Regions from separate parts of the Paenibacillus segetis genome, predicted to be linked through region 2. Evidence: riboswitches for the same ligand, from Rfam matches in the RefSeq annotation. Region 2 holds a riboswitch; each other region holds the start of a gene.
The links. Region 2 has a riboswitch for cyclic di-AMP ahead of IEW05_RS03300 (KamA family radical SAM protein). Riboswitches for the same ligand answer to the same signal wherever they lie in the genome.
Positions count from the first base shown of each region.

Region 1 (10,659 bases), on a different contig from region 2:
AAGCATTTCAATCAAATAAGGCAATATAACGATTGGCTTTACAGGAGTAGCCGTCGGAATCGGCGTGTTGTTATCTTCATCCTTATTAACTTCAACAGGGGAGTCCCCCTGTGTAGAAGTAGGACGATTTGAAGGGGTCCGATAAGTAATTGCTACTATTACCATAACTACCACGACGATAATTACGCTCGACATAATCAATAGTTTTTGCTTATTCCTGTTCACAAGAGCACCTCCTGGATTGTCTCAGATAATAAAAACAGACATCTTCTCACAATTTCACTGTGTAGAAGATGCCTGTTGTCACTTAGCTATTTTATTTGCGAAAAAAGTCCACTGCTACTTCACAAAACCAAGCAGCATTTCACGGATTAGCTTAGCTGCCACGATTGGGGTTTGCTCGGTAGGATCATATATTGGAGCAACCTCAACGAGATCACATCCTACGACATTTACGTCAGAGCCTGCGATAAGATGAATCGCATCCAGCAATTCCTTCGAAGTGATGCCCCCCGCCTCAGCCGTACCCGTTCCCGGTGCGCAGGAAGGATCAAGCACATCAATGTCAATGGTCACGTACACCGGACGACGTCCAAGCTTCGGTAATTCCATCTTCAGTGGAGCAGCGACCTCAAATGGATGGAAATGAGTATTCTCCCGTCCGAATAGGAACTCTTCCTTCGAGCCCGAACGGATTCCGAATTGGTATACATTCTTACCACCCATCAACGCAGCGGCCTTGCGAATTGGAGTTGAGTGGGACAAGGGCTCGCCTTCATAGTGTTCACGAAGGTCGGCATGTGCATCAATATGAATTAAAGCGAGGTCTGGATACTTCTCATACACAGCCTCAATTACAGGCCAGCTTACGAGATGCTCCCCGCCAAGTCCAATAGGGAACTTATCGTCTGCCAGTAAACCACGTACGTATTCACCAATTACTTCAAGACTACGCCCTGGATTACCAAAGGGTAGCAACAGATCTCCAGCATCAAAATAAGATGAGTCTAAAATACTTTTATCCAAATAAGGGCTATATTCTTCTAAACCAACCGAAGCCTGACGGATTCGGGATGGACCAAAGCGAGATCCGGGACGGAAGCTGACCGTATAATCCATCGGCATACCGTAAATAACCGCTCTGGCAGAATCATAATTTTCTGAGCTACAAATAAACACATTGCCGGAATACGCTTGATCTAGTTTCATTCTCCTTATTTCCCCCTATTTCACGAGATCTTCAACGAATTTTGGTAATACGAAAGCTGCCTTATGTAGCTTAGGTGTATAATACTTCGTCTCAATCTCTGGAATTTGCCTCTCGTCCACTTCAAGTGGATCATACTTCTTACTACCCATCGTAAATGTCCACAAACCACTTGGATACGTAGGAATATTTGCTCCATAGACACGTACGATTGGGAAGATCTCTTTCACATCACGATTCACCTGCTGGATCAAATCAGCCTTGAACCAAGGGTTATCTGTCTGGGCAACAAAAATCCCATCATCTTTAAGTGCCTCATAAATCCCTTGATAGAATCCACGCTCAAACAGTGGAGCAGCAGGACCTACAGGTTCAGTAGAGTCAACCATAATGACATCGTATTTATTTTTATTTTCAATAATATGCATATATCCATCATTCACTTGTACTTCAACCCGAGGGTTGTCTAGTTCACATGCGATCTCTGGCAAGTATTTCTTCGAATATTCAATTACTTTGCCGTCGATATCAACTAAGACAGCCTTCTCCACTCCTGGGTGTTTGACTATTTCACGGATTACCCCGCCATCACCGCCACCTACAACAAGAACATGCTTAGGATTTGGATGTGTGAACAAAGCTGGGTGAGCTACCATCTCATGATATACGAACTCGTCCTTCACCGTTGTCATCACCATGCCATCCAACACAAGCATCCGTCCAAACTCTTCCGTATCAATCATCGCTAAATCCTGAAAGTCCGTTTTTTCCGTTACCAACGTCTCCCGGATCTTTGCGGTAATTCCAAAGACAGGTGTTTGTTTCTCCGTAAACCACAATTCCATCGTACCAACCTTCTTTCCGCCAGAATAGTGTTTAGTCGTTATATCAAGCCAGGTTAGGCTCCCCCAGATTCACTTCTTGCAAAGTTTCACTTCCTATATTGTACCAAACAAATTTGATTATATTAAATCGAGACTAAAATGTGAATATCTACCCCAAACTTTCCCATACTTAAAAATAGTACCCCCTGAACAATACAGATACGGTTAGTGGAAGGAGGGGCGGTTCATGCAGCGACTGACCCGTAGCGGAGGCAAGAAACCCCGCAAGCGCAAGTGGTTATTTATCAAGTGTATATTATCTGCCGGCCTGCTCGGCATGTGCGCCATGGGCATTATGCTATTGTATTTATTTCAGTCTGAGCTGCCCCTAGCTGATTCGGATCGAAATTCACAATTGCTAGATCAAAACGGCAATAGCATCGCTGTCTTCTCAAGTGGAGAACGCAACAGGATCAGTGTAACGCTTGACGAGATCTCCCCTTGGCTTATTCAGGCCACACTTGCCGTAGAGGACCGGCAATTTTATGATCATATCGGTTTTGATATTAAGGGCATGACTCGGGCCCTCCTTGTGAATTTGAAGGAAATGGACAAAGTACAGGGTGCTAGTACGCTAACCCAGCAATTAGCCCGGAATCTATACCTGTCACATGAGCGTACTTGGTCGCGCAAAGTCAAAGAAGCTATGTATACGGCTCAACTCGAAATGAAATATAGCAAAGACGAAATTTTGCAAATGTACCTAAACGAAATCTATTACGGGGGCGGAGCCTATGGAATCGAGGCCGCAGCGCAAATGTACTTTGGGAAGTCTGCCAAAGATCTGAATTTAGCAGAGAGCGCGATACTTGCAGGTGTACCGAAGGGTCCCACTTATTATTCCCCGTATAATCATATGAAGAATGCTAAGGACCGGCAGCTTACCGTGCTGTCCGCCCTTGTGGCCACAGGAAAAATAACGCAAAGCCAAGCGGATGAGGCATATGCCGAAATGTTGTCTTTCAAATCGCAGAAACAGCGGACAACGGCAGATCAGGCCCCCTATTTTCGCGATTATGTTCGGGGTGTTGTCATCCATGAGTTGGGGTTTGATGAGGAATTGCTGGAGCACGGTGGGCTTAGAATTTATTCCACACTCGATATGGATGCAGAGAAAGCAGCCGAAGTCGCAGTTACCTCTGAACTTAATGGTTCAGAAGGGCTGGAGGCTGCCTTGGTGTCCATAGATCCGCGGAATGGGCATATTAAAGCGCTTGTGGGTGGCGTTAACTATACTCAAAGTCAATATAATCATGTCTTCGCAACGACCCGTCAACCAGGTTCAAGTTTCAAACCGATCATGTATTTGTCGGCGTTGTCTTCGGGCAAGATGACGAGTGTCAGTAAGTTCAGTAGCCAACCCACCCTATTTCATTATGACGAAAACCGAAAAACATACAGTCCTAAAAATTTTGGAGATAAATATTTAGGCGAAATCGATATGCGCCGAGCCATCGCCGCCTCGGACAACATCTACGCCGTCAATACCATCATGACTGTTGGTGCTGAACAGGTAATTGAACTCGGTCGTAAAATGGGAATTACTAGTCCGATGGAGGCTGTACCTTCACTTGCACTTGGCACTTCACCAGTAAGCCCCTTCGAAATGGCATCGGCCTTTGCGGTAATTAGTAATCAAGGGAAGAAAATCACTCCTGTGGCCGTTCTGAAAATAACGGATGACAAGGGGCATGTGCTCTACGAAGCCCCCTCTCCCAAAGCAGAGCAGGTCGTCGATCCTGCCGCCGCTTACGTGCTGACACATTTAATGGAGAGCGTATTTGATACAGGTGGGACCGGAAACCGAGTATCTGCAAGTATTAAGCGACCTGTGGCTGGTAAGACCGGTACAACGAGCACAGATGCTTGGCTGGTCGGCTACACGCCGGAGTTGTCCACTGCGGTGTGGGTCGGTTATGACAAGGGTAAGATACTCGGGACCGCAGAGTCACATAAAGCAGCTCCAATTTTCGCAAAATATACAGAAAAAGCACTCGAGAAGGTTCCACCAAAAATCTTCCCTATCCCGGACGGGGTAGTAAGTCTCTATATCGACCCGACCAGCGGATTGCTGGCAACCGCTGACTGCCCGGACAAGCAGCTTGAAGTATTTATCAAGGGGACTGAACCGAAGGAAGTATGCGCGGAGCATGGCAAAGGGAAAGGAGAATCCGTGCAACCTTTACCAGTAAAAGAAAAACCAGAGAGCCACTCCTGGTGGAGTGACCTAAAACGCTGGTGGATGGACTAATGATGTCTGGGTCGATATGATGAAGGTATCTCATTTAACCCAATTTTTAAGGAGAACCTAAGGATGCAACCCACTGACAAAAATTACACGGGGGGAGAGCCCCTCCCACTTTCTTTTTATGGTATGTCAGCTTTAGAAGTCGCTCCTCTCCTACTCGGTCAGACGCTTGTACGACATACAGAACAAGGCGACATCTCTTGCCGGATTATTGAAACGGAGAGCTACGGCGGAGTGGGAGATAAAGGCAGTCACGCCTTTGGCGGGCGGCGTACCGCGAGAACAGAGGTCATGTTTCACGAGGGTGGCTTAGCTTATATTTATTTAATCTATGGTATGTACAACTGTCTTAATGTAGTGACCGGGCCGTCTGGCGATCCCCAAGCCGTACTCATTCGTGCGGTTGAACCGCTAACTGACAACGATGAAATGCTTATGCGTATGAATCGGGACATCCACATCCGTAAACCTGCTGATCTCTCAGGTGGTCCCGGCAAGCTATGCCGAGCACTTCGTATCGATAAGTCGTTAAACGGAAGCACTCTTTACGAACAAGGTTGTCACCTTTGGATTGAAGCAGGCCAACACCCAGACAATAATTCCAGTATTGTACAAGCACCACGCATCAATATTGACTACGCCGAGGAATACGCCTCCAAGCCATGGAGATTTTATTACCGCGATCACCCTTATGTGTCTGTCGTCGATAAAAAAGCGACAGCGTGGTCCCTCCCAACGTCAAGATAATCGGTAAATTACCGAGTATCATCGTCGTCGCATGACGATAAGTAATCGTGCATTTCTGGAAACTTGAGGACGAGCCAAAATGTATGCGAAAAAACGAACACAATGAGCGACGTGGGCGATAGTTAAGCCGAATGTATACGAAAAAACGAATACAATGAGCACCGGAGACCGTAGACGAGCCAAATGTATGCGAAAAACCGAATACATGATGGGGCGGGGACTATGGCAACGGTGACAAAAACACACTCAAACCTCCTAACGAAGGTACATAACATTATTTCGCTGAAAATGACCCTTTGTAAATATAACGAATCTCTGTGATTCGTTATAATGAACTGATTAAAATGCACAAAAGAGGTTGCTCAAAGTCATCTATGATGACTTTGAGACAACCTCTTCTTCTTTTGTGACTCAATAGGTTATGACTCTAGGGCACTCTTCAATTCCTCAGGAGAACGATCCCACCACTCGCTATTGGTCTCGATCAGCAGATTTTTAAGTACAGCCTTCTGCTCAGTAGCCAGACCATCCAGGATAATTCGGCGTTTAAGCGCGTAATCCATCTTATTCACATGATCGGCAAGAATTTTCCATCCACGACGCGCTTCGGTATCAATCCACATCTCACAAGCTGTGATCCCACCATAGAATTGACCTTCTGGTGAGCGGTCTACAGCCACCCATACGATCCATACTTGCCGTCCATTCGGAACGTCTTCGCGGTTAATCGAGAACTTGATTCCTTTTTCAACTTTGCTCTTCGCATGCATTGCACCAATATCAATGTAGGCTTCATCACCATCAATAATAACAGGCGACATACTGTTCAAATCGATTGAACCTGCACCGAAACCTTTATGCTTGCTATTCTCTTTATTACTAATAATATTTAAGGCAAATATTTTCTTGCCTGGTTTCTCCGTGTTATCCATAGTCCCCTCCATCTTTCCTGATCACGCCATATTTATATTTTATTTTAGCTAATAATCTCCTGAATGCAAACATATACATGCTGTAGATGCTTGTCAACAGGAGGTATCCATTGTATGACCCGACGAAATATGATCTTCGGCATTTCTATTATTTCCTTATGCCTCATCGGCGGAGCCCTAACGTTTGCCCTTCGTCCAGATCAGGACAATCTTCCTTCGCTCGCCTCAGAAATGGGCAAGCCTCAGGCCGTCCAAAGTTTGAAAGAAGCACCTCCTGCTACACCAATCGAAAGTATTCAGCAACCGACAGCGGAAGTGCTGAGCCAGCGGGTGACAGAGTATCACATCGATGTGAGCTTGAATGAGAAGGAAGGGACATTAACCGGCTCGGAGACACTGACTTGGACTCATCCCGGTAAGAAGACTGTCAATGAATTGTACTTCCATCTATATCCCAATGCGTTTGCCTCGGCTGATACTACCTTTATGAAGGAATCTGGCGGGAAGCTACGTGGGGACACCATGCCAAAAGATGGTTGGGGGAATATGGAGTTAACTGAGATAAGAACCAGTGATGGTATCTCCTTGCTCCACCGAATACAGTACGTTCAACCTGATGATGGGAATGTAAAGGACAAAACCTTAGTCAAAGTACGCTTGCCTGTCTCCGTTCGGGGCGGAGAAAGTGTAACACTAAGGATCAATTTCACCGTGAAGTTACCTAAAATATTTGCCCGAATGGGTTCTGCCGGAGATTTTGTTATGGCAGGCCAGTGGTTCCCGAAGCTGAGTGTCTATGAACCCGTAGGAACACGTGGTGTGACCACAGAAGGTTGGAACCTCCATCAGTATCATGGAAATTCTGAATTTTATTCTGATTTCAGCATTTACAACGTGAAGATCAACGTACCTAACAATTATACCGTTGCTGCCACCGGATTTCCGACCAAAGCAGCGGTAATCCAAGGAGATCGAAAGACGGTTCAATATTATGCTGATGATGTGCATGATTTTGCATGGTCAGCTTCACCTAATTTCGTTTATGCAGAGGAGCCCTTTTCTTCTCCAGATGTTCCTGGTGTCCGAATCAAGTTATATTTAGATCCCACTCACAAGGACTTGAAAGAACGTTATTTCTACGCAGCCAAAGTCGCATTATCCAATTTCAGTAAATGGTATGGCCAATATCCTTACTCTACTCTGTCCATTGTTGTTCCTCCAATCGAAGGCAACGGAGCAGGTGGGATGGAGTATCCGACCCTCATCACCGCTTTTGGAGCAGGTAACGAATCTCCTAGCAACAATGAGCTTGAACGAACGGTCATCCATGAAATTGGTCATCAATTCTTCTACGGAATGATTGCCAGCAACGAATTTGAAGAGGCCTGGTTGGACGAAGGGTTCACCTCCTACTTAGAAGACAAATTAATGGAACAAGAATTCGGCATCAAGCCTAATCTCCCACTCCAGGTCGCGATGATCTCTTCACCAATATCATTGACACAGGTAGCCTGGAAGTATGGTTCAAGTGACAATTACGCAAAAAATGTATATTACCGTGGTAAGCTTGTTCTACTCGATATTGAACGTCAGGTTGGTAACAAGACCATGAGCAGAATTTTAACTACCTATGCCCATAAATATCGGTTCAGGCACCCAACGACGACCGATTTCCAAAGAATCGTGGAACAAGTTACTGGACGTAGCTGGAAGCCATATTTCAAACAATATGTTTATGACGGAAAGATGACTGATTACTCCATTGATAACATCACCGTGAATTCGATCAGCCAGGGGAATGACCCGCTGTTCGAATCCATCGTCGATATTAGCCAGATAGGGGCAACAGCCCCTAAGATTCCAATATTATTTACCTTTAAGGATGGACATACCACTCGGAAAGTATGGAGTGGAGAAGACAGCAAGGTAGAGTTGAAGCTGCAATATAAAGAACCATTGGCTTGGGCTATGATCGACCCTGACTATTCGCTTGTGCTAGAGAACAAGCATATCAACAATTTTTTAAAGGCTGAGGTCGATGGAACACTTCGTACTCGCTCCAACCTCGGGATCGTCAAACTACTGGAGGCTGTGCTCGGATCATTTCTGTGGTGATGCTTACGAAATAAGTTCTGTTCGACGTATTTCATCGAGGTTATTACACGCAAAACTAAGCTGATACTTACGAAGTAAGTTTTGCCCGATGTATTTCATCGAGGTTATTGCACGCAAGACTTTTAGGAGGGTAAGTTATGACCTATGTTCGCAGTGGATGGGAGCGTCTAAAGAAGCAGTTTCCCTCCGTCATTATTCTGTTTCTTTATCAACTTCTCTGGGGGTTCTTCTTGTACCGACTGGTCGATACCGTCGTCACAGCGGTGCTGCAAAGATATCCTGATCCTTCACTTAGCGACTTAAGCCGGGTTTTGTTCCTCATAGAAGGACAAATCGGGTTGCAGCAAAATCACGACATTAGAGTGTATTGCTTGATTTTGATCGGAATGGTGGCTATTCGCTTACTACTGACCCCTCTGATCCAAGCAGGCATTTTATACGGACTCATTCCGCAGGAATCACAGAAATCCGGATTACCGTTCTTTAGAGGTATGAAAGAGTTCTGGAAGCCCCTCTTTTTCTTTTATATTCTGGAGCTTGCTCTTATTCTGGGCCCAGCGTTTTGGATTGCACCCAAGCTATATGTGCTCTGGCCCCGGTTACTGCAATCAGGAGGAAGCCTTCCTATCCTGCTGACTACAGGAGGATATGTGTTAGGTTGGATCTGTTATGGATGGCTCATCCGTCAATGTCTGCTATTCGCTCAATTCGGATATCTGTTCAAGGTGGGAACCTGGAGTTCCTTATTAACCTGCATAAGGCATCTACTGCCGGGAATTGGAATTACGCTCATTCTAGGAATCTCTACGTTCGCTGTGTTTATGTTATTTGGAGCCGTTTCATGGATTTGGACGGGTTTGCTCGCTCTGATCTTGCAACAGGCTCACCCTTTATTCCAAAGTATATTTAAAGTTTGGCAAGTAACCTCTCAATATCATCTCTGGCAAACGAAGTCACAAAAAAGTTAAATTTATCCGAACACTACCAAACTTCATATTCCCTTTAATAACAAGACCTCCGTTAATATACGGAGGTCTTGTCTTCTATATCAGTCTGTAATTCTCGTTATTTAACCATTGCCAAAAGATACCTAGCCCTGTTACAATAACAGCAGTAACAACTTTGTAATTATTTTTGTTACCTTTAGCAGGAATTTAAATCTAGATGTAGAATATGTAATCTCGGAAGTTATTATCTCAGCCGAATTCCCTTAACGGGGAACGGGGGAACCACTTTGGGTGAATTGATCTCGCTTCAGAGGGATCATAGGGGACCTTCAACCGAATCCTTAAGCTAACCTCGTAGGCATTGGAAGGAGCTTGACCTGTTTTGAAGAAAAAGTTAACTGCAGTAGCCGTAGGTTGTGCCTTATTATTTACACTGGGAACTGGTAGCGCTTTCGCAGATTCTAAGCTAGACAGCGCCGTCGATAAAGCTCTTGGTAGCAAGTATGCATCCGGTGGAACCACAACTTCTGGATTTGACTGCTCTGGATTCACGATGTTTGTATTTGGCAAGCTCGGTATCGAGCTACCACATCAATCGGGATCCCAATATAAGATGGGAACTGCAGTATCCAAGGATGAATTGATTCCAGGAGATTTGGTATTCTTTAATACCAATGGCAAAGGCGTTTCACACGTCGGCGTTATGGTTAGCGACGGGAAATTTGCTCATGCTTCTTCTTCTAAGGGAGTAGTTATCAGCAAACTTAGCGATGATTATTATGTTAAACGCTATGTCGGGGCTAAACGTATTCTTAGTACAGATAAGTTCGAACAAGTTACTTCGGATACTGAAGATCACGATGATGTAGAGTAAACAACAACTATAAGTATGCAAAACCCGTAGATCCTTTCTGCGGGTTTTTTTATTTTCCTGCTCAGGAATTATTACCACAAAAGCGGGAATCATAAACAGGTCGATGATAGTTTTAAGGTAAAATAATACATTTGGCTGATCAAACTTGTAAAACCTTTATCTCTTTGATAAAATAACCAGAGTAAATAGTAACAAATTTGTAATCTATGTTTTTAAAACGACGTCTATTTTCAGGTGCACAATATTGAACAGCCGAATTCCCGGCACCGGGGAAACGGGGGATCCATGATGGGTGAATTGATCTCGTTTCAGAGTGATCATAGGGGACCTTCAACCGAATCCTTAAGCTAACCTCGCAGGCACTGGAAGGGATTTGACATCTTGAGAAAGACATTGACAGCAGCGGTAACGAGCTTAGCCATTTTGTTCACAATGGGAGTAGGAGCTGGTAGTGCTTCCGCTGACACCTCAGACAAAAGCACATTAGTATCTGTCGTCAGCTCGGTGTACGGTACACCCTATAAGTTTGGTGGAATTACTACAAGTGGATTTGATTGTTCTGGGTTCACACAATACGTCTTCAAGAAAATGGGCGTAAGTCTTGCTCGTACATCTGCGGCTCAATACAAGCAAGGGACGCCAGTATCTAAGAGTCAATTAAGAGAAGGAGATCTCGTTTTCTTCAACACGTTAGGAAATGGAGTA
Region 1 covers NZ_BMFT01000009.1:31,208-41,866, reverse strand. The annotation lists gene IEW05_RS25335 (hypothetical protein) at 1-225, opposite strand, end outside; gene speB (agmatinase) at 340-1,209, opposite strand; gene speE (polyamine aminopropyltransferase) at 1,225-2,052, opposite strand; gene IEW05_RS25320 (transglycosylase domain-containing protein) at 2,279-4,342, shown strand; gene IEW05_RS25315 (DNA-3-methyladenine glycosylase) at 4,406-5,086, shown strand; gene IEW05_RS25310 (YwhD family protein) at 5,506-6,018, opposite strand; gene IEW05_RS25305 (M1 family metallopeptidase) at 6,133-8,133, shown strand; gene IEW05_RS25300 (hypothetical protein) at 8,271-9,101, shown strand; cyclic di-AMP (ydaO/yuaA leader) riboswitch at 9,322-9,456, shown strand; gene IEW05_RS25295 (C40 family peptidase) at 9,463-9,954, shown strand; cyclic di-AMP (ydaO/yuaA leader) riboswitch at 10,195-10,331, shown strand; gene IEW05_RS25290 (C40 family peptidase) at 10,336-10,659, shown strand, end outside.
Region 1: linked by a shared signal. The riboswitch ahead of IEW05_RS25295 (C40 family peptidase) and the one ahead of IEW05_RS03300 (KamA family radical SAM protein) in region 2 are both predicted to bind cyclic di-AMP.

Region 2 (10,659 bases):
TCTACAAAACTTTTGTTATCAAAATAAATACCCTATAATATAGCAATAATGTTGTGAAAGGAAGGATTAACTTATGAACTATAAATGGAGTGGATTAGAACAAAGAATGAAGGATGTTGGTATACATACATTACTCATTACAGATCCCAAACATGTATATTATCTAACCGGGTTCCTAAGCAATCCCCATGAAAGGTTTCTAGGTGCTGTACTGCAGCTTGGCAGAGAGCCGTTTCTCATTGTACCAGCACTTGACGAAGAGGCAGCTCGCTCTACATCGGATATCCAAGATATCATTACTCACCAAGATACAGATAATCCTTACCTGATATTAAATAATCATTTGGATGGTACGTTAGGAACTGTCGGCCTAGAGAAAGAGCACGTTTCCATCGCCCGTTATGAAGAATTGAAGGCTACGTTGTCTTTTGACAGTTATCTTGTAGATATTGGTCCGTGGCTCCGCGAGCTACGCGTAGTCAAATCTCCCGAGGAAGTTAGTAAAATTCGATATGCTGTACAAATCATTGAACAAGTCCTGCAAGAAGCTCTCCTCAAAGTAAAAGAAGGTATTACGGAGAATGAATTGGTTGCGGAAGTTGAATATCAAATTCGAAAGCTGGGTGCAGACGGTCCTTCTTTTGATTCTATGGTATTGTCTGGCGAGAAGACCGCACTTCCACACGGCGTACCAGGAACCCGACAGATCAGCCGCGGAGACTTGCTGATGTTTGATATTGGAGTGTATGCTTCCGGTTATGCATCTGATATCACCCGAACCTTTGCCGTTGGAGAATTATCTGAAGAGAAAAAGCACATATATGAAACGGTTCTCGCTGCCAATCAAGCAGCTATCTCAGCAATTAAGCCCGGTGTTACCTTCGGCTCCATAGACAAAGCAGCTCGAGATGTTATCGATGCAGCAGGATATGGTGAATACTTCATTCACCGTCTGGGTCACGGGCTAGGTATTGATGTGCATGAGTTCCCTTCCATTCATGGAAATAATGAAATTTTACTGACGGAAGGTAACGTATTTACTGTTGAACCGGGAATTTATGTTCCAGGAGTCGGTGGTGTCCGGATTGAGGATGATGTACTTGTTACTCCTGAAGGCGTTGAAGTACTGACATCTTTCCCGAAGATGCTTACGTATTTATAAGATAATCTTCTCTATAACACGATATTTGAAGCCCATAATAAAAACCTCCAAGTTCACGAAATGAATTGGAGGTTTTTATTGCTGTATTGTATGTTAATAGTATGAAGTAGTTATTCGGTACTCATTTCTTTATCGTCTTTATGCTGAAAGTTTCTCGCAATATATAAAAACGGAGTTCCCGCAGCTGTCAGTATAAATTTAATGACATAGGTCGTAAAGAGAATTTCAAGCCAAACCCTCAAGCTATATTCACCTGCAAAAGCAATCGTACAGAATACGAGTGTATCCACAAAAGAGCTGGCCATCGTACTTCCATTGTTCCTAATCCACAATTGATGTGGTTTTGGATAAAAGCGCCGAATCCAAGCATATAGTCTGACATCGAGAAATTGACTGATAAAATAAGCGGTTAAGCTCCCGAGTGCCAAACGTGGCATTAATCCAAATATCGTCTCCAATGACGATTGAGCAATATCAGTCTCTTGAGGTTGGAACACTAGCGCCATTTGCATAATAATCGTTGTCATAATCAACGTAAAAAAGCCAAACCAAACCGCTTTTTTGGCCTCTGCTCGGCCATATTTCTCATTCAGCAAATCGCTGGTCAAATACAAACTGACATACATTGTATTCCCGAGCGTCATGACGATTCCAAACATCTCAATTGTTTTGACAACCTGAATGTTAGCGATGATTGTCGCCACACCAATCCAAGCGTACAGCCCTTTCTTCCCAAACAAACGGTAACATATCAAGAAGAACGTAAAGTTCACAAGCATGAACAAAACGCCCCATCCTATATTAAACACATTAAATTCCTCCTAGTTTTGATTACGCGGGATGGTTACGAACCGCGGCTAACAACATACAGCAGTTATTACATTACCATAATCCCTTCTTGTAATCCACCATATACATGATGTGAAAATAATGAAAAATATATAATTCCCCATGTAACTATCATTTGCAAATCATAGCTTTTCATATAAAATAGTTCTATTGACCGTTGGTAAATATAACTATCCCATTGAAACAGCGAACAATCGTCAAAAAAAGAACATCTAGAGGAAAACGGAGAGGATTGCATGTTCAGAATTAAACATTCTATTAGCCGTAAACTTATGCGGACATTTGCAGTAGTTATCGTTCTATCATCACTCTTATTTAGTACCAGCTTTTATTACATATCTATGGGTATTATCAAAACCCATGTTCTCCCCCAGTTTGACAAGGTATTATATACTAGCACACAGGATATTTATAAAAGTCTCGATAAGAGCCAAACGCTACAATTACTTAAAGGCAAAGAAAATTCACGTTTTACTGTGGAATCTTACCTTTCTGAAAGTGTAAAAAAATTCAATTTAGATTCCGCTTATCTCATTAATTATCAAGATAAACAAGCCGTCATACTGGCTACTAATGATACATCGAAAATGAAAACTACGGATACATTAATGATTCAGGATGCCATGTTGAAGGCTGAAAATAGCACTGTCAGCATCAGTAATATCTACTCCGACCAGTTTGGGGCACACAAAACAGCTTACATATCCATTCCGGGAAGCTCCATTATACTTGCCGTAGGGATGGATGCAACCTTTGTAGAACAGAAGCAATCCCAGATTCTGTGGATCTGTATTGGTATCACATTATTTGTTATTACGGTTGGGATAACGATTGCTTATCTAGGTAGTCGCCGCATCACGAAACCGATCAAAAATCTAGTTACAATAACTGAAAAGATGGCAATTGGTGATTTCCGTCAAAATATTGAGATAAAAGGACATGATGAAGTGGCTCAGTTGGCTGAGAGCTTTCATTCCATGACTGTTCAACTCAAGGACATGATCTCCAAAGTACATGATACTTCCTTGTCTGTTGTCAGCGGAGCCGATGAAATGATCCAATCTGTCCGTACCTTTGAGGAATTGATTGAACGTTCCAATGCTGCAACTACTCAAATCGAGAGTGGTAGTAATATAATAGCTTCAGCAACGGCTGAGAATGCACGTGCTATGGAGGAAATCTCGGATGGTATTCAGCAAATTGCTGCTTCCTCTGCTGCAGTCACAGAGAGAATAGGACAAGCTTCCGAACAAGCCAATATCGGCAATGAGCTAGCACAAACAGCCATTAACCAAATGGAACAAGTCGAAGGTGCCGCTGGAAAGTCACTACAGCACATATCAATTCTCAATGAGCGTTCCGAATCCATCGCTAAAGTTGTAGCTACAATCAGCGAAATCACCAAACAAACCAATATCCTTGCATTAAATGCATCAATTGAAGCCGCCCGTGCTGGTGCTCACGGTAAAGGCTTCGCCGTTGTAGCTGAAGAGGTCCGTAAACTAGCTGAGGAATCGCAAACCGCCACCGATAAAATTAGTCAGTATCTTATTAGCATTCAGGAGGAATCTCATAATTCCTTCACCGCCATGCAGCATGTAAGTGACGAAATTCACTCTGGGGCAGCTATTGTTAGGAACGCTGGCCTCGCCTTCGACCAGTTAACGGAGCTAATCCAACATATCAATATTACGATTCATTCAGTTTCTTCATCTACGCAAGAGGTGTCCGCTGGAACGGAAGAAGTTACTGCTTCTGTAGAAGAAGCTGCTAGTATCACAGCAAAGTCATTGCAAAATATCAAAGAAATCGCACATTATTCCAGTCAGCAAATGACGGAGATTACGGCTCACGCTACGACTGTGAACTCGCTACAAGAAATAGCAACCATTTTAAGAGAGTCTGTTAATAGGTTTAAAATATAGGAGGGACAGCTGGGTGAAGTGCAAGGGCATTCGGCGTGATTCGAACTTTCGATCGCTGTTGCTGTGTGATTATTTTGATTGTATAAACCCTTAATTGGTTATAATCACACAGCAAAGGCGAACGCTCCGCTTCTCCAGTTTCGAATCTCACCCCATGCCCCCTTCACCCATCTGTTAGAGTGAGTAGTACTACAACAAAGACGTATCTCCTTTTGAAATCATAGGAGATACGTCTTTGTTAAGCGCCGAAAAGTCCTTTGGGCTTTCTCGACAAACTGAGGCTGTAGCTCAACTCTTTAAAGTTGAGCTACAGCCTATTACTAACCACTTAAACAGATGGGTGAAGGAGTAACGTAGAGGAAATTTGGAACTGGAGAAGCGGTAGCGTTCGCCTTTATCCTCGGATTTCATCCGCTGAGCGGAATAAATTCTAGAAATCTGAGGATAACAGCGATCGAAAGTCCAAATTTTCCTCAAAGTTACGACTGAACCCCCATCTGTTACTTCTACACCGATGAGGGAGATAGCTCGTTTACAGATACAACCTCGGCCAGTTTCTTCTCTGGCCGTTTCCAATAAGCCTCGTTACCGGGAAGATCGTCGAACCAAGCTGCGTCCTTCGGACAGTCCAGGATCATGAATTTTCCATATTCATCATCTCTGGACTGGTGATATTTCAGGAACGCCTGACCGTTCTCAATCGCTAAGATTTCAATCTTCCCTGAGGTATGACTCATCGACAGTCGAACCCGTTTTCCAAGCCCAGAAGTTCGGGCTTTGGCTTCTTCCACCAACGTATAGGCGCGTTCAAGAGGGATGACAAATTCTGAATTACCGGCAACCGGCCGGTTAATAAAGAAATAATAAGGTGTAACTCCAGCCCAGGATAACTGGTCAAGTAATTCCCCAAGCACTTTGGAATCGTCATTGATTCCCCTTAGTATTGGCGTCTGATTTACGACAATCGCTCCAGCCTCATGCATAGCCTGGAAACCTTTCTTAGCTTCAGGCGTAATTTCACGGGGATGATTGATATGCGCCATGACATAAATCCGTTGATCTACCGTTGAGAACTCCTTAATCAGTTCTAAAAGCTCCGGATCTTCATAAATACGCATTGGATTGAACACTGGAATCTTTGAACCTAAACGAATGATCTTCACATGATCGATCTGACGTAATTGTTCTAAAATAATTCTTAGTTTTGAGGTAGCTAATATTAAACTATCTCCCCCGGTGAGGAGTACGTTATTAATCTCGGGATGTTCCTTAATATACTCAATGCCAGGCGTAACATCAGCTAAAGCTTCTTTGACATCATTGCGAAACAGGCGCTTACGGAAACAATAGCGGCAATAAGAACCACACACTTCTGAAACAATGAGTAGAGCTGTTGTTCGATACTTGTGCTGACAGCCAGGTGCTGCATAATTTGTATCCTCATCGGAGGCATCCCACCGACCGTACTCGCTCAGTTCACCCTTGTTAGGGATGACTAATTTACGAATCGGATCGTGTGGATCATCCCAATCGATAAGATTTAAATAATAATCATTTACCCGGAATACAAATTTGTCTGTAATTGGCCGGAGCTCCTCCATCTCCAACTGGGACAACTGCGTCACTTTACCAATATCGGTGATGTACTTCGGTCGTGCCATACGCTATCTCCTCCTCTGACATTACTAATTTGTAAAGAGAAAGCGCAGAAACCAACTAACCGCAGTGAATACAGCAATACTGTGCCGTTAACGGGGCCAAAGAGTCAAAAAAATGCAAAAAGACCCCGTTACAGGGTCAATGAGTATGTAGTATAGCAAAGCTGATTGTGACCCATACACTGCAAACGAGGTTAGCTGACGGGCTCGGGAGTTATGGTTCCCTACGTTCAATGAATCTACGATTCGCCCCAAAAAGTGGTTCCCCCGCTTTTCGACTTTACCAATCGAAAATTAAGCGTACTTTTATGCTATACCATATTCTACCTATTGTCAAAGTCTGCTACCGAACCAACTGAGCTATTTCATATACAAGGTCCATATTCAAATGCTCGCGAACATGATCAGCTAGACGATCATAAGCTGCTTCCTTCCGTACCGCGGCTGAAAATGTCTCTTCCAAAGGTGCCAGTCCCTTGGACATCCGTACGCCATTAAGCCAGGATCTACGCCAAACATCGCTGGAGAATAAACCGTGCAGATACGTTCCAAATACTCTACCATCCAAGCGTCCTGCTCCTTCGAACAATTTCTCTCCGCTAGTTCGCGTGATGCTAAATAAATGGACCACATCTGAACCGAGGTCCCAGCTCGTGTCACCTGCATGGATTTCGTACCCTTCCACTGGAACGCTCTTGCCAGGTGGATACAACATAATAGGTTGATTATCTACGGTTACACCGTGGACGCGAATCGTCGTTTTGTCAGAACGAAAGACCGTCGAAACCGGAAGCCATCCAAGTCCTTTCGCCTCCTTGGAACTTCCAGACTCAATCCCTTCCGGATCAGATAGCCAATTACCCAGCATTTGATAGCCTCCGCAAATGCCAACCAGTTGTGTATGCGAAGATGAGTTGATAACTCCTTCAATCGCCGCATCCAGCCCTTGATCTCGCAAGAAGGACAAATCTCCAATCGTATCCTTTGTCCCCGGCAATATAATGATGTCTGGTGTTCCGAGATCAGACGCCCTGTCCACGTAACGAAGAGAGACATCACCTTCTACAGCAAGGCAATCAAAGTCAGTGAAATTAGAAATGCGCGGATAACGAATAACGACAATTTCCAGCTCTCGTTCTGCTTGTACTTTTAGATGCTGTGAATCAAGAATAACCGAATCCTCGGCCTCAATCTCCAAATCCGGTATATAAGGTAGCACACCAAGTACAGGAATACCTGTCTTCTGCTCCAACCAATCAAGTCCAGGCTGTAGTAGCGAAAGATCTCCTCTAAATTTATTAATAATGAACCCCTTAACCCGCGCTTTTTCCTCTGGCTCTAACAACTCAAGCGTGCCAACAAGAAAAGCAAACACTCCTCCACGATCAATATCAGCGACGAGAATTACCGGTGCATCCGCCCAACCGGCCAAATTCATATTCACAATATCTCGATGCTTCAGATTAATCTCTGCAGGACTGCCTGCGCCTTCCATAACGATAATGTCATAGTTTTCTCGCAGTCTTTTTAACGCATCCATTACTAAGGGCTTTGCTTGAGGCAAGAAATCCTCCCGATAACTTACTGCGCTGAGATGTTGGTACGGTTTGCCATGAACAACAATCTGAGAATGCATATCTCCTGTCGGTTTGATCAGAACCGGATTCATATCCGTTGTCGCTGAAATACCACAGGCCTCAGCTTGAATTCCCTGGGCACGACCAATCTCAAGTCCATCTGGGGTAACGTAGGAATTCAGAGCCATATTTTGCGATTTAAATGGAGCTGTTCTTAACCCATCCTGTTTGAAAATACGGCAAAGTGCCGTGACAATAACACTTTTACCGACATCTGATGCCGTCCCCTGAACCATCAAGACTGCACCTAACTCAATTGAATTGTCATCATCAGACATCCATTTCGTCTTCTCTGTCATGTTGCTTTACCTCCATCAACGAAATATCAGAACGGCCAGAAGGAGTAGCACAACCTCTAGACCTTCATTCAACGCACCGTAAGTATCACCAGTCAAGCCACCTAGTCTGGCGTTCATTACTCTGGCCACTAAAGTCCCAACCCCAAAGATTACTAGTGGATGCAGAGCGAAATACAAAACCAACGGCATCCAAGTAACCCCGCTCCAATCCGTGGAGGAGGCAAGAAATATACCTGTTGCAGACAATGTTAACGCGAGTAGTGCGGACAAAATCGTATCCTTAGAGCTTACACCATGAAATCGTACCGCCAGTCCTTCACCATTCCTAGCCATCGGCCATGAACGCATCGCCCACCCCATAAACCATCGGCTCCATACCGGTGCAGTCAATAACGCCGCTCCCGATGGAAGAGTTCCTAGTTCCAGTAACGAACTAATCAACGACACTTTAAGCATGAGCAATAATACACACGCCAGCACACCCATCGCTCCAACGCGGCTATCCTTCATAATCTCCAGCATTTTCTCACGTGAACGATAACTTAATAGAGCATCAGCAGAATCCATCCATCCGTCCAAATGTAATCCACCGGTTATCCAAACCCACAGAATTAACGTAATAACTGCCGCAGGTAGGGTGGGTAATGCCCAGCTAGAGAGCGTTGCCCCCGCCCATACAGCTAGTCCGATTACCGATCCTACTAATGGATAATATTTAACGCTTCGCCGCAACAGTTCCGGACTGAAATCCAGTTCCGCCTTAATAGGTATCCTTGATAAAAATTGAAAAGCAGCCAATATAGGCCGGCTTCTATCACTCATAGAATGTACTCCCTACTCTTCAACTCAATTGGAATCCCTGCAGTCACTAGAAATACCTGATCAGAGATCCGGGCGATCATACGATTCAAAATACCAGCCAAATCACGATACATTCGGCCTAGTGGATATTCCGGAACAATTCCGCTACCAACTTCGTTCGTAACCAAAATAATCGTACCCGGGTATGCCGTAACTGCTGTCTCCAGCTGGTGAATTTGTTCCATCACACGAGCTTCAGCATCAGGCTCATCCACGACAGCTAACAGAACATTGGATAACCACAGTGTTAGGCAGTCAACAAGGACAAGCGGAGCCTCTCCTATGAGATTTCCACCGATTATAGCATTAGGAGAAGTTAACCGTTCAGCAAGCTGCAGCGGCTCTTCTAGAGTCGTCCACTGAAACGCTGTCCCTTCTCTTTGTTCCCTATGCAAAGCAATCCGCTGCTCCATTTCTTGATCAAATGCCTGAGCTGTAGCTATATATACCGCCGATTCCGCATACTTCATACACAATCGTTCAGCGAATGAGCTCTTTCCGCTTCGAGCCCCTCCTGTAACCAAGACAATCATAATTGTTCGCTCTCTACTTCTGTTGCTTCCTGCCCTGAAGATATTCCTGCACTCTCAAATGTGGCCATCTCGGACATTATGCGACAAGCAGCATCAATAAGATGAAGTGCTAGAACTCCCCCTGTTCCTTCCCCTAACCGCATGTCAAGTTGCAGCATAGGATCTAAGCCCAACTCCTTCAGCAAAAGACCATGCCCTTGTTCATGAGAAATGTGGGAAGCAATCATATAATAAGTTGACTCTGGTGAGAACCGCTGTGCCAATAATGCAGCTGCACTAGAAATAAACCCATCAATTACGACCGGACAACCATGTGCCGCAGCGGCTAAGATTACACCTGTTAATCCGGCAATTTCAAGTCCGCCAACCTTGGATAACACATCAAGCGGATCTAACGCATTCGGAATGTTACACTCTATTGCACGTTCTACAACCAACGCTTTATGTTGAAGTACTTCATCACTAATTCCTGTACCTCGTCCAACACTCTCCAATGGAGGAATACCGATTAAAGCACTCAATACAGCAGCACTAGCCGTTGTATTTCCTATGCCCATTTCCCCAGTTACAAATAGTCTTACTCCGCGGGCAAAAGCCTCATTCACGATATTGGCACCTATTAATAGTGCCGCCTCTGCTTCTTTCCGGCTCATGGCTGGGCCTTTAGCCATATTCGCTGTACCCATACGGACCTTACGATCAATAAGATCAGGATGATTCATTTCAGCGTTTACCCCTATATCAACGCACAATACTTCTGCACCAGCTTGTCTAGATAGTACATTTACCGCCGCGCCACCAGACAGAAAATTCATCACCATCTGTGGTGTGACTTCAGCCGGAAAAGCACTTATTCCTTCCTCACAAACTCCATGATCTGCTGCCATAACAACGACCGAACGATGAGGGAAAGATGGTCGCTCCATCCCTGTAATCCCAGCAAGTTTAATTGCTAAGGTCTCCAGCTTCCCAAGGCTACCCGGTGGCTTAGTCAACTGATCCAAATGATCTGCAGCAGCAGTAGCCGCTGTGATGTCCAGCGCTTTAATGTCATTCACAATTTGAGAAATTGATATAAATGGGTTCATATCATAATTTCCTCCTTCATTCATTTACTATTGACCTCTTCTCCGTCTTGAGCAACAACTGAGGCGCTCCAACGTCCGGATGGTTTATAACATGTGTCTTCACTTCGAAGACCTTTTCCATCGTTTCAGACGACATAATTTCATCAGGAGTTCCTTCAGCTACGATGTTCCCTTCTTGCAGTACCAGTAAGCGATCGCAGAAAAGTGCAGCCAGATTAAGATCATGCATGACTGCAATTACCGTCAACCCTTCCTCCCTTTGCCAACTAGAAACGAGCTCCATAAAGCGCATCTGATAGCGGATATCGAGATATGTTGTTGGTTCGTCTAATAGAACAACTTCCGGTTGCTGAGCCATCACCTTACCAAGCGCAACACGTTGTCGTTGTCCACCACTCAGCACGCTTAGTGGACGATTGCCAAGCTCCTTGAGTTCAAGCTTCTCCATAATTTCTTCGAGAAGTTGTTCTGCGTTCTCATCCGTCTCTTTTCCACGCCAATCCTGAAACGGAAATCTTCCCATCTGGATCACATCACGAACTGGAAATGGAACAGATGGCAATCCATCCTGCTGTAATACCGCAAGCCTACGTGAAAGCTCCTTGCGCCCATAAGAAGTCAGAGCTTTCCCACCAAAACTTATCTCT
Region 2 covers NZ_BMFT01000001.1:766,131-776,789, reverse strand. The annotation lists gene IEW05_RS03315 (M24 family metallopeptidase) at 74-1,162, shown strand; gene IEW05_RS03310 (queuosine precursor transporter) at 1,273-1,971, opposite strand; gene IEW05_RS03305 (methyl-accepting chemotaxis protein) at 2,248-3,936, shown strand; gene IEW05_RS03300 (KamA family radical SAM protein) at 4,443-5,597, opposite strand; cyclic di-AMP (ydaO/yuaA leader) riboswitch at 5,763-5,905, opposite strand; gene IEW05_RS03295 (cobyric acid synthase) at 5,938-7,530, opposite strand; gene cobS (adenosylcobinamide-GDP ribazoletransferase) at 7,546-8,352, opposite strand; gene cobU (bifunctional adenosylcobinamide kinase/adenosylcobinamide-phosphate guanylyltransferase) at 8,349-8,924, opposite strand; gene cobT (nicotinate-nucleotide--dimethylbenzimidazole phosphoribosyltransferase) at 8,921-10,012, opposite strand; gene IEW05_RS03275 (ABC transporter ATP-binding protein) at 10,029-10,659, opposite strand, start outside.

Region 3 (10,659 bases), on a different contig from region 2:
GTAATCGCACCGCACCCGATATTTACATTCTTGCCTACTTTAGCGTCTCCTATATAACTCAGATGAGACACTTTAGAGCCATCACCCAAAGAGGCATTCTTGATTTCTACGAAATCACCTACTTTGACATCCTCACCTAGTTTTGCGCCTGGACGCAAATAAGCGAAAGGCCCAACCGTCGTTCCCCTGCCGACTTCTGCTTGACAGAGCACCGATTGTTTAACCTTTGCACCTGAGTGGATCTGGCAATCTTCAATTTCAGTTGAGGGACCAATAACGCAATCCTCACCAATAACACTTTGACCGGAAATAGATGACCCCGGATAAATGATACTATCGGCTCCGATCGTTACGTCCGCTCCGATATATGTCGAGCTTGGATCGATAATGGTTACACCGCCGAGCATATGCTTTCGCAAAATTCTCTCACGCATAAACGACTCCGCCTCGGACAGTGCTAAACGGTCGTTAACACCAATCGATTCAGCGTAATCATTTGTTAAATAACCCTCGACAATCTCGCCCTCTTGCACCAAAATACCGATCACATCTGTCAAATAGTATTCCTGCTGAACATTCTGATTCGTTACTTTCTCCAGTGCAGCAAACAACTTGGCATTGTCAAAACAATAAGTGCCGGTGTTAATTTCCTGTACTGCAGCTTCTTCAAGTGAACAATCCTTCTGTTCAACAATACGTTGTACGGAATCGTTAGCTCCTCGGATAACACGCCCGTAACCAACCGGGTTATCTAGTGAAGCTGTAAGCACGGTTGCCGCAGCTCCGCTACGGGAATGAAGACTAATCAGTGCTTCAAGTGTCTCCTCCGTTACCAGTGGAGTATCCCCGCAAATGACAAGGGTAATTCCTTCTTCCCCTCCCAAGAGCGGCTTTGCTTGCTTGACAGCATGACCGGTTCCAAGCTGCTCTTCCTGCAGTACGTATTCGGCAGACGTTCCTAGATAAGATTGGACCGCTTCAGCACCGTGGCCAACGACCACAACACTGCGTTCACAATTGACTTTCTTTACCGCGTTCAGGACATGCCCAACCATCGGTTTGCCACACACGGGATGGAGCACTTTATAAAGCTTTGACTTCATGCGCTTCCCCTGACCTGCAGCAAGAACAATCGCTAATCTTTTCAAGGCCCCGGCCTCCTTCTCTTAAACTCAATACTGAATATATCTCATTTAGGCCAAAAAGAAAAGAGAGCCATGATACATGGCTCTCTTTTCTCAAACCCCAATTGATGGATCAAAACTTGGCTTAAGCCCCTTCTTCGATAACTTCCTCTTGGTCAGCAGCTCGTTCGTATTCAGCCAATACCGCAGCTTGAATCTTCTCGCGTGTACCGGAAGAGATCGGATGCGCGATATCCCGGAACTCCCCGTCCGGAGTGCGCTTGCTTGGCATTGCCACAAACATTCCATTGTTGCCGTCGATTACACGAATGTCATGAACAACAAACTCGTTATCGATGGTAATGGATGCGATCGCCTTCATTCTACCTTCTGAACTAACTCGGCGAAGCCTTACATCCGTAATTTGCATATGTGTTCACCACCTTTTTCCATCAGAGACTTGGTGTAATATTCCACATAGCAAACGGAAATCCTTTTTTTTTCGTGAACAAAATGACCTAAAATCAGGAATTTTTTTAAAAACAAGAGTATTTCGACATGTTTCGTCTTAAAATCTTTGTTTTTGTGTAAAATCGACAGATCTTTGGGCTATTATTTTCTAGAAAAATAATTACCTGGCTCGACGGATATTTCCTTGCCTTTGGCATCTACCGCCCGAAGTGTCGCCAAGGATATATAATCATGGAGCAACCGTTGTTCCGATTCCACTTCCCCAGATTCCACCAAAACGCCAACTCCAGCAACTTCTGCATCAAACTCACCCAGCAGATCGACCATGCCTTGGATCGTCCCTCCAGCTTTCATGAAGTCGTCAACAATAAGCACCCTGGATCTCTCTTTAAGTGCACGACGAGACAGGCTCATGGTGTGCAGGCTTTTTTGTGACCCGGAGACATAATTAATGCTTACAGCAGAGCCTTCAGTTACCTGGTGGTCTCTTCGAACTAGTACGACCGGCAAATTGAGCTCAGCACCCGTAGCGTAAGCGAGCGGGATGCCTTTGGTCTCCACCGTCATAATGCAATCAATTGCCACATCGGCAAAAGCCGTAGCAAACAGCTTCCCTGCTTCATTCATCAGACCGGGCTGTCCTAACAGATCCGACATATACAAATAACCGCCTGGGAGGATGCGGTCGGGTTGTGATAGCTTCTCACAGAGCTGATTGATAAAGAGCAGAGCCCCTTCACGACTTACCTTAGGAATGTATTTAACTCCACCAGCTGCGCCTGCTAGGGTAAGCAGTTCACCCATTCCTTCGTCCTCAAACACTTCCTTGATTATAGCCAAGTCTTCACTAATTGAAGATTTGGCTGCTCCGTAACGTTGCGCGAACGTCGTGAGCGGAATCAAATGATGTGGACGAGATAATAAATATTGAGTCATTTCTACTAAACGAGCGCTTCTTTTTAATTTTTTCACGAAGTACCCCTCGCTAAATCCGAATATTTTATAGAAAATATACCACTTTTGTACGGTTTTGTCCAAATATTAGCCTTTGGTTAACAGTCGTACGGCATATACCTCTTTGCAGAAGCCACGTAGTCCATTATAAATTCGCGATACTTTAGATTCTTTAGAGACAAGTCCAAACACCGTTGGACCACTACCTGACATCAGAACACCGTCAGCTCCAAGCTTAAGCATACTTTCCTTCAAGTGAGCCACCTCAGGATGCATTTGCAGCGTTACATCCTCCAGAACATTTCCGAGCCTGTCGCATACACCTAGAAAAGATCCATTCTCTATCGCCTCAATCATCGCACCAGCTGAAGGATGATTTGGGATTTGTGAGCTACGTAACCGACCGTATACTTCCGCAGTTGATACATTGATCGGCAGCTTCGCCAGCACCACCCAACATTGAGGAGGGTTCGGTAGAGGGGTCAGAATCTCTCCACGGCCAGTTGCAAGTGCAGTCCCTCCCGTCACACAGAACGGTACATCAGATCCTAGCTCTGCGCCAAGTGCCTTAAGTTCTTCTACAGGAATGTTCAGCCCCCAGAGCCGATTTAATCCTCTAAGTGTAGCGGCCGCGTCACTACTGCCACCGGCCAGACCAGCCGCTACAGGAATGTTCTTATCAAGATGAATATATACGCCACTACGTACGTTATAACGATCCTTAATCAGTCTAGCCGCTTGAAAAGCAAGGTTCTTCTCATCGAGCGGAATATACCCAACTTGACTCGAAATAATAATGGTATCCCGTGGGAGCGTGCTCATTTCCAATCGGTCGGCAAGATCCACCATGGTCATAATCATCTCAACCTCGTGGTACCCATCTTCGCGCCTATGTAATACGTCCAACATCAAATTGATTTTTGCTGGCGCTTTTTCATATATTTTCAAGGTATACACCTCACCCTCAGCATTTCCATAGATTCACATGACTTAACATATTATAAAAAAAACTTTCATCCTCGTCTATCTACAGTAGGAGAGGTTGTTCTTTCCAAAAAGAGTCTTTATCTATTCCCCTCATTCTACTTGATCTTCACCTAAGAATAAACCGCTATAAGTCACTAAATTCAATTTGGAAAGTCCTATGTCCTGCCTAATCGAAGAAACGAAGCCCCCTGAATGGGAGCTTCGCACTTTGTTATTTCTTTGCAGCGGCCTGCTCAGCAAGCTGTATCGCCCTTTTGACCATATTGCCAGCATCCTTCGCCTTGATCCCGCCCCAGCCTTCCTGCTGAACCGTGTCATAGAATCCTAGATCCTTGGCTAGTTCCACCTTTAGATCCTCCGACATGATGCTACGTCTTCTACGCCCCATAGCTAGCCCTCCTTACGGAAATGATGGATATGAAGAAACAAGGTTAGTATGACGCCTTCTGGGCCCTCTCATACGGTGGAATTACTGGGCATAAAAAAACGACCTCGCTTTGGCTAAGGTCGTTTACTGAATAATCATGATGTTCATGGTTTAATATACGAAATCCTAAGCTCGTTGTTGTCGTTACAAATCATGACTTCAACGGATTCGGTAAGTATATCGGCATAACTGTATGACACACGCTTAAAGGTCTGTTGTTCTTCATCCAACTTCACAATAAAGACAGAAGGATAAGTCTCTTCCAATACACCAGTGCGTTCGACGGTCTTTCGGCGACCTCCGTTTGCCCGGAGCATAATTTTCTGTCCTACGTGAGCGTCGAGACTATGCTTAATATCCGACAGCGCATTTTTAGCCATTGCCTATGACCACCTACTTTCTTATTTCATTATACATGCAGGTGAGTCATTTGTCAATTCGAAACAGATAATTATATCAGCCAGAAAAAACGGTTGTCAACGATTTTTTTTTGGAACGTATAAATCGCCTTCATTTTTTGCTAAAAATAAAAAAACGCCCGAGGAATTCGGACGTTCTTCGCTTGACATCACTACATAGAAGGCACTACCTTCAATGTCGCTAAATCCATAGGTTTGGGCAGGCCAATGCGATAGCTGCCGCGTGTTTCAATACCGCCCACACCCTGAGTGCCACTGATTGTATTGTTCAGTACATCCTTGATATGGATCGTATCGCGGATGGGCGTAAACGATGCCTTCGCGGCAATGTAGACCGGATCAAGCGCATGAATAAGCACTCTGCCTGGCGAACTGGCAAAATTGGCTCCTGCTTGTAGCAACGCTTCGAAATGGGATTGACACGCCCCTGCAACAATCGTCAGGGTATCAAAATTGCGCTCATATTCCCTCGCTACCCCAACAGCATCTACGAAATGACTGGAGTTCTTATAGCTCGATAAATGGTATAAGTTGCCATTAGGTCGGTTCTTGAGTACACCGTCATGGCCCGTCAATACCACAATCTCTGGACGTATAGTAGGTAGCAAACGTTGTAGAGCTCCCGCCATCGCAGACTCATTCACAAAGTACCCATGCGCGGGCACTCTCAGTCTCTCATACAGATCGAGACTTTTCTTCAAGTATCTCTCGTCACCATCTAGATGAAGCACCTTTCCTGGCACTTCAAAATATGACGGTTCAGGTTGCGAACTGCTCTGCGGATTCCACTCATGATTTAACACGGCCCGATTACGCTCCGCCTGCTCAACTCGTTCTCGGTGTAACCACTCCAATGATTTCGTAGCTCTGATATTTGCTGTATTCGCTCGTTCATTCGGAGAATCCGGATCCACTTTGATTAAATCAGTCAAAGGTGCGTCAGCCAGCAACCGAAATTCCGTTCCCTTGATTATGGCCACGCTCCGCTCAATCTTCTCGATTCGGAAGGTTACATCTCCTCCGTAAGATTTGCGAACGACCAAGTCTCCCAAATTCGTCAAGTCAATCACCTCTACCCCCATCCTATGGGCTAACAGAGGGATTGGTTACAGCAACTAAGAGTTCAGTCCAGCGCCAAGCAGTACATTACTGAGTCTGGCGAACTCCTCCAAACTTAGCGTTTCTGCACGCCGTGTAGGTTCAATCTCCGCATCTGCCAGCAGAAGCTCTAGCTTCTCACGGCCTTCACCTGGGAAAAAACGACTCTTTAGATTGTTTGCAATGGTTTTACGTCTCTGTGTAAAAGAAGACTGGACCACTTCGAAAAAGAAGCCTTCATCGTCCACCTGCACTGGTGGCTCTTGACGCACGCTTAGCCGTATCACTGCCGACTCTACATTCGGCTGCGGGATAAAGACGGTGTGTGGCACCTTACAGATCAATTCAGGCTCACTATAATACTGAACGGCGATACTGAGGCTACCATACTCCTTACCTCCTGGAGAGGCTGCCATGCGCTCTGCTACTTCCTTCTGGATCATCACGACGATATGTTCAAGGGGAAGCTTCTCTTCCAATAGCTTCATCAGGATCGGAGTCGTCACGTAATAAGGTAAATTAGCTACAACGCTAACGCCACTAACGTCACCAAACTCCGTTTCAAATAAGGATCGTAAATCCAGCTTCAATACGTCACCATGAATGACGTTAATTTGCGGGTAGGGCTCTAGAACCTCCCGAAGAATAGGAATCAAGCGTTGGTCGATCTCTACGGCCGCTACTTTACCCGCCTCCTGAGCAAGCTTCTCCGTGAGCGCTCCAATACCGGGACCAATCTCTAGTGCCCCCTTGGACTTGTCCAGCCCCGCTGCAGCCACAATCTTACTGAGAATATTCTGATCGATCAGAAAATTCTGACCGAGGCTTTTTTTGAACTTAAACCCATGCCGCGAAATAATCTCCTTCGTGCGGCGCGGTGTTGATACTTCTTCCATTATACTCATGACAAGTTATACCCCTTTGTCTTCCAATTGTGCCAGTGCGGCCACGAATTCTTCACGGCTAATTCTGAACACCGTCATTCGTTTATAAAATTGTTTACCGTTGCAATATCCGATACCAAGTAGTTCTCCCATAATTCTTCGCCGGGCTGCTGCTTCTGGATGGACGATGAGTCCTGCAGCAATCAGATCGTCCCAATCGATTAAGCCGGCTTCCCCAGCAACCTCGCTACGTACATTGTCTAACGCCTCGCGTATGACCTCAGGCGATGCATTCTCCACCCCGATATCACCGCGCTTGGTCGCGTCAGCTTCCCGAAGGAAGGCATGTTTACAACCTGGAACCCGATTGGCCACAATTTTGCGAATACGCTCACCGGCATGGTCAGGATCTGTAAAAATAATGACCCCCCGCCGCTCCTGTGCTAGAGCAATCTTCCGTAGCGTCATTTCATTAATCGCAGAACCACCTGTTTCTATCGTATCGGCTTCTACCGCCCGTTTCACGGCAACCGTATCATCTCGGCCCTCCACCACAATGACCTCTTTAATCATGTCATTCCTTCCTTCCTTATCACAACAAAAAGAAGAGGATAAATCCTCTTCTTGAACCCATCTATTTATTAAACTAATACTATCCGATTCCTCATGCAAAGTAAAACTAGCTTAGCCTAGTTCAACTCAGGTTTGGTAGGACCAATGACATAGACTGTACGGCCCTTCTTACGGCCAAACTGGTTGGCAGCCTTCAGGCTATCGTAATAAACGTCAATCTTGTTGCCTTTAATTGCACCACCAGTATCCTCGGCACGACGGAAGCCAACGCCTTCGATATAGACCCACCATCCCATAGGGACAATGTTCTTATCAACGGCTATCGTTCTCCCTTCTTGTACGCGGGTACCGGAAGCAGTCTTCGTACCTATGCCATCCTCCTCAGCAGAGTAGGCAGTTAGCGTGACGTTTTTGATCATCTTTTTATATTTAAACGAGACGCCACCTTTAGACGTTAGTCCACTAATATCGACCCCACCCTCTTTCCGGGTGATGCTGGCAGACAGAACGGCTGTCGGTTTCTTCGTGCCTACGGCAATTACTTTCGGCTGAGCGGCCTTCGAGACCTCTTTGCCTAACCAATGCTTAGATACGAAAACTCCGTCTTCATATACTTTCTCTATGTTGTGTGTAACCAGTCCTTCGCTTCCCTGCTGAATCACCTTCGTCTTGCCTTTAAGCAATTCTGGATCAGCAGTCTTAACGATTGTGAATGGTACAGTCTCTTGCTGTTGCACCGTATGTTTGTCGACCCGGACAATACGAATCTCCAAATCAGACTTAAGTGCACTAGTTAGAGCAGGAGTAACTTTATCTGCTGGGTCCAAGGATACACCAAGCTCCTTGATTGCGCCCTCTACGTTGTTTTGTGTTGTAAAATGGGTTCTAGTTGTTCCATCCGCTATAACCTTTACAGGAATGGCACGTATAATGACAATTCGGTCTCCATCCTTAAGGGTGCTAGCGAGTGAACGCGAAACTTTGTCCTCGGGTTTCAATACGATGGAGTGTTCATCCAACACTTCATTCACTAGCGATTGACGAGTCTCTAAGGGTTGGATCTGACCATCGATGACCAAGCTGATGCTCTTCTTATCTTGGCTATTCAATCCAATCACGGTGATGATAACTACAGCGACTGCCAACAAGCTAATTACAGAAACAAGGCGTAAATTTTCAGGCTTCCAATGCATTGCGTAAGACATGCTGGATGAGCGTGATTCATGGGTTTCCTTTTTGTGGAAAATGCCCATATCTTCCGTCCTCCTTCATAGCCCCGCCGTCTAATTCGATATAAGATACATTTGACGTGACTATTATTCATTTTTACGAAATGCATGAACTACTGCATTTCGCATCCTGCCCCAGTCCGGTCGGCATATGTCATCCTCCTGATTAACAAGAGTATGATGTGCCTATTACATTTATTCAAAATAAAAGAAGCCTAAAGAAAGAGTCAGAGGAACTCCTTCGTGGCTTCCGAGTATCGTGATGTAATAGGATGCACGAGTTGCCTCTCTTAGACGCTTACGAGGTTAGCTGTCGGATTCGGACGCAGAGAGCCGCCCTTTCTCAGTACATTCGCTCATGGCGCAATGACCTCGAATTCACCCCAAAGACCCTATGAAGAAATCAATTACGGTAAGATTGGTAGTTGACCTAATCTATATCGTATCGGTTCCCCCGTTCTCCCATGCAGGAGATTCAGCGAGACTGGTTCATGGAACCATGTGATCGAAGATATCCAAGGATTACCAAATGGCATCATTTTCGATTACTGAAAAGATTCTATCCTGTTTCGATACATGTTGTAAAGGACGAATCAAGCACGTTTTTTTAAAAATATGGTTAAAAAATTGTAATAATCTAGCTTTAAACGGTTAAAATGTATTAATCTTTCCCGATTGCTACCTTTTTCGTCCTTTTTACTCCCGAATTCATCTAATCCCAAATCGTTCCAGTGCATTTTTGGTGGTTATTTCGGCGATTTCCTCAAAGGACATGCCTTTAATCTCTGCCGCCGCTTCCGCAACTAAGCGTACATGTGCAGACTCATTTCTTTTTCCTCGATATGGGTGTGGTGTCAAATATGGGGAATCTGTTTCGATCAATAATCGGTCCATCGGTGTCTGTGCCAAAACCTCTTTTGGTTGTTTAGCGTTTTTAAAAGTGATGGGGCCACCAAACGATAAATGAAATCCCATATCTAGACACATTTTGGCAATTTCCCAGCTTCCAGAGAATGAATGCATCACTCCACCGATCTCACTAGCCTTCTCTTCACGTAAAATCCGTACCACATCTTCATGAGCATCGCGGTTATGGATGCAAATTGGCATCCCTAGACTCCGAGCTAATCCGATTTGATCGCGAAATACCTTATGTTGAACATCTTTAGGGGATGTATCCCAATAATAATCCAAGCCTATTTCACCAATAGCTACTACTTTCTCATGAGCGCATAATTCAGCGATCCAGTCCAAATCGCCCTCACGCATCGTAATCGCATCCTGTGGATGCCATCCCACAGCCGCATAAATGAATTCATGAGCCTCTGCTAATTTCATTGTTGTAGGGATCGTTTCTCGATTAAAACCGATATTGATCATTCGAGTAACCCCGTTCTCCAATGCCCTTGTAATCGTTTCCTCACGGTCTTCATCAAACTGAATAGCATCCAAATGGGTATGAGTATCAAATAGCATCTTGTTGCGCCTCCTATATATGTCTATATTTGAAACAAATCAGCGATTTCTTGGGGAAGTTTATTTAACATAGGTATCAATTTATTATCCGGAAAGTACAAATGAAATTTCCCTCGATGAAGTCCGCTGATCGACCGGACAATATCCGACACCTCAGAAATTTCCCGGAGCCTGTCTTGACGGTCCAAAAGTAATATTTGCTTCTCCCTAAATTCCCCGTCAGGACGAAACACATCATAAGGCAGGTCGGTTGGAAAATCAATCTCCAGATCGTAATCTGGGTTGAGGCCCACCTCTGCAAATGCACGCCGGATTTCCTCAATTAATTCTTTATCAAGAGAATCAGTTTCTACATATTTATACAATTTACGGTCCATAAATCGGCAACAAAGATCACTTAGTAGCTTGTCCTTATCATTTCGCCATTGCATAAATGTAGTTTGAATCAAAGCTTCATCTAATAGTAGATATTCTTGTACCGTTAATTCACGATTGAACAGTCCTGGTAAGGGATCCGGCAAGAAAGCAAAGGAATACCCTTCATTATATAGTTCTTTTGCACGGCGGAAGATTTGTCTCAGAATGATCTCGGAACTACGAGTGACCGGGTGAAAATACACCTGCCAATACATCTGATATCGCGACATTAAATAATCTTCCACAGCATGCATCCCTGATTCCTTTACAACAACTCGGCCTTGAAACGGACGAAGCATCCGCAAAATCCGGTCCATATCTATCGTACCGTAATTAACACCAGTAAAATAAGCGTCCCGAAGTAAGTAATCCATCCGGTCTGCATCTAGTGGACTTGATACCAAATTAACGACAATGGCTTTGTCATAATCTTTGCGGATGACGGCTGCCACCTTATCTGGGAAATCATCACCTAATCTACGTAATACCGCGCCAACCTCCGTGTCACCGAGCAAAATTTTACATGTCCAATCCTCATGGTTCATCTGAAATGCCTGCTCGATTGAATGAGAGAAAGGTCCATGTCCAAGATCGTGAAGC
Region 3 covers NZ_BMFT01000007.1:55,618-66,276, forward strand. The annotation lists gene glmU (bifunctional UDP-N-acetylglucosamine diphosphorylase/glucosamine-1-phosphate N-acetyltransferase GlmU) at 1-1,148, opposite strand, end outside; gene spoVG (septation regulator SpoVG) at 1,270-1,554, opposite strand; gene purR (pur operon repressor) at 1,737-2,567, opposite strand; gene ispE (4-(cytidine 5'-diphospho)-2-C-methyl-D-erythritol kinase) at 2,637-3,497, opposite strand; gene IEW05_RS24590 (small, acid-soluble spore protein, alpha/beta type) at 3,748-3,924, opposite strand; gene veg (biofilm formation stimulator Veg) at 4,068-4,343, opposite strand; gene yabG (sporulation peptidase YabG) at 4,535-5,443, opposite strand; gene rsmA (16S rRNA (adenine(1518)-N(6)/adenine(1519)-N(6))-dimethyltransferase RsmA) at 5,498-6,385, opposite strand; gene rnmV (ribonuclease M5) at 6,392-6,937, opposite strand; gene IEW05_RS24615 (resuscitation-promoting factor) at 7,054-8,190, opposite strand; cyclic di-AMP (ydaO/yuaA leader) riboswitch at 8,447-8,657, opposite strand; gene IEW05_RS24620 (TatD family hydrolase) at 8,875-9,642, opposite strand; gene IEW05_RS24625 (HD domain-containing protein) at 9,666-10,659, opposite strand, start outside.
Region 3: linked by a shared signal. The riboswitch ahead of IEW05_RS24615 (resuscitation-promoting factor) and the one ahead of IEW05_RS03300 (KamA family radical SAM protein) in region 2 are both predicted to bind cyclic di-AMP.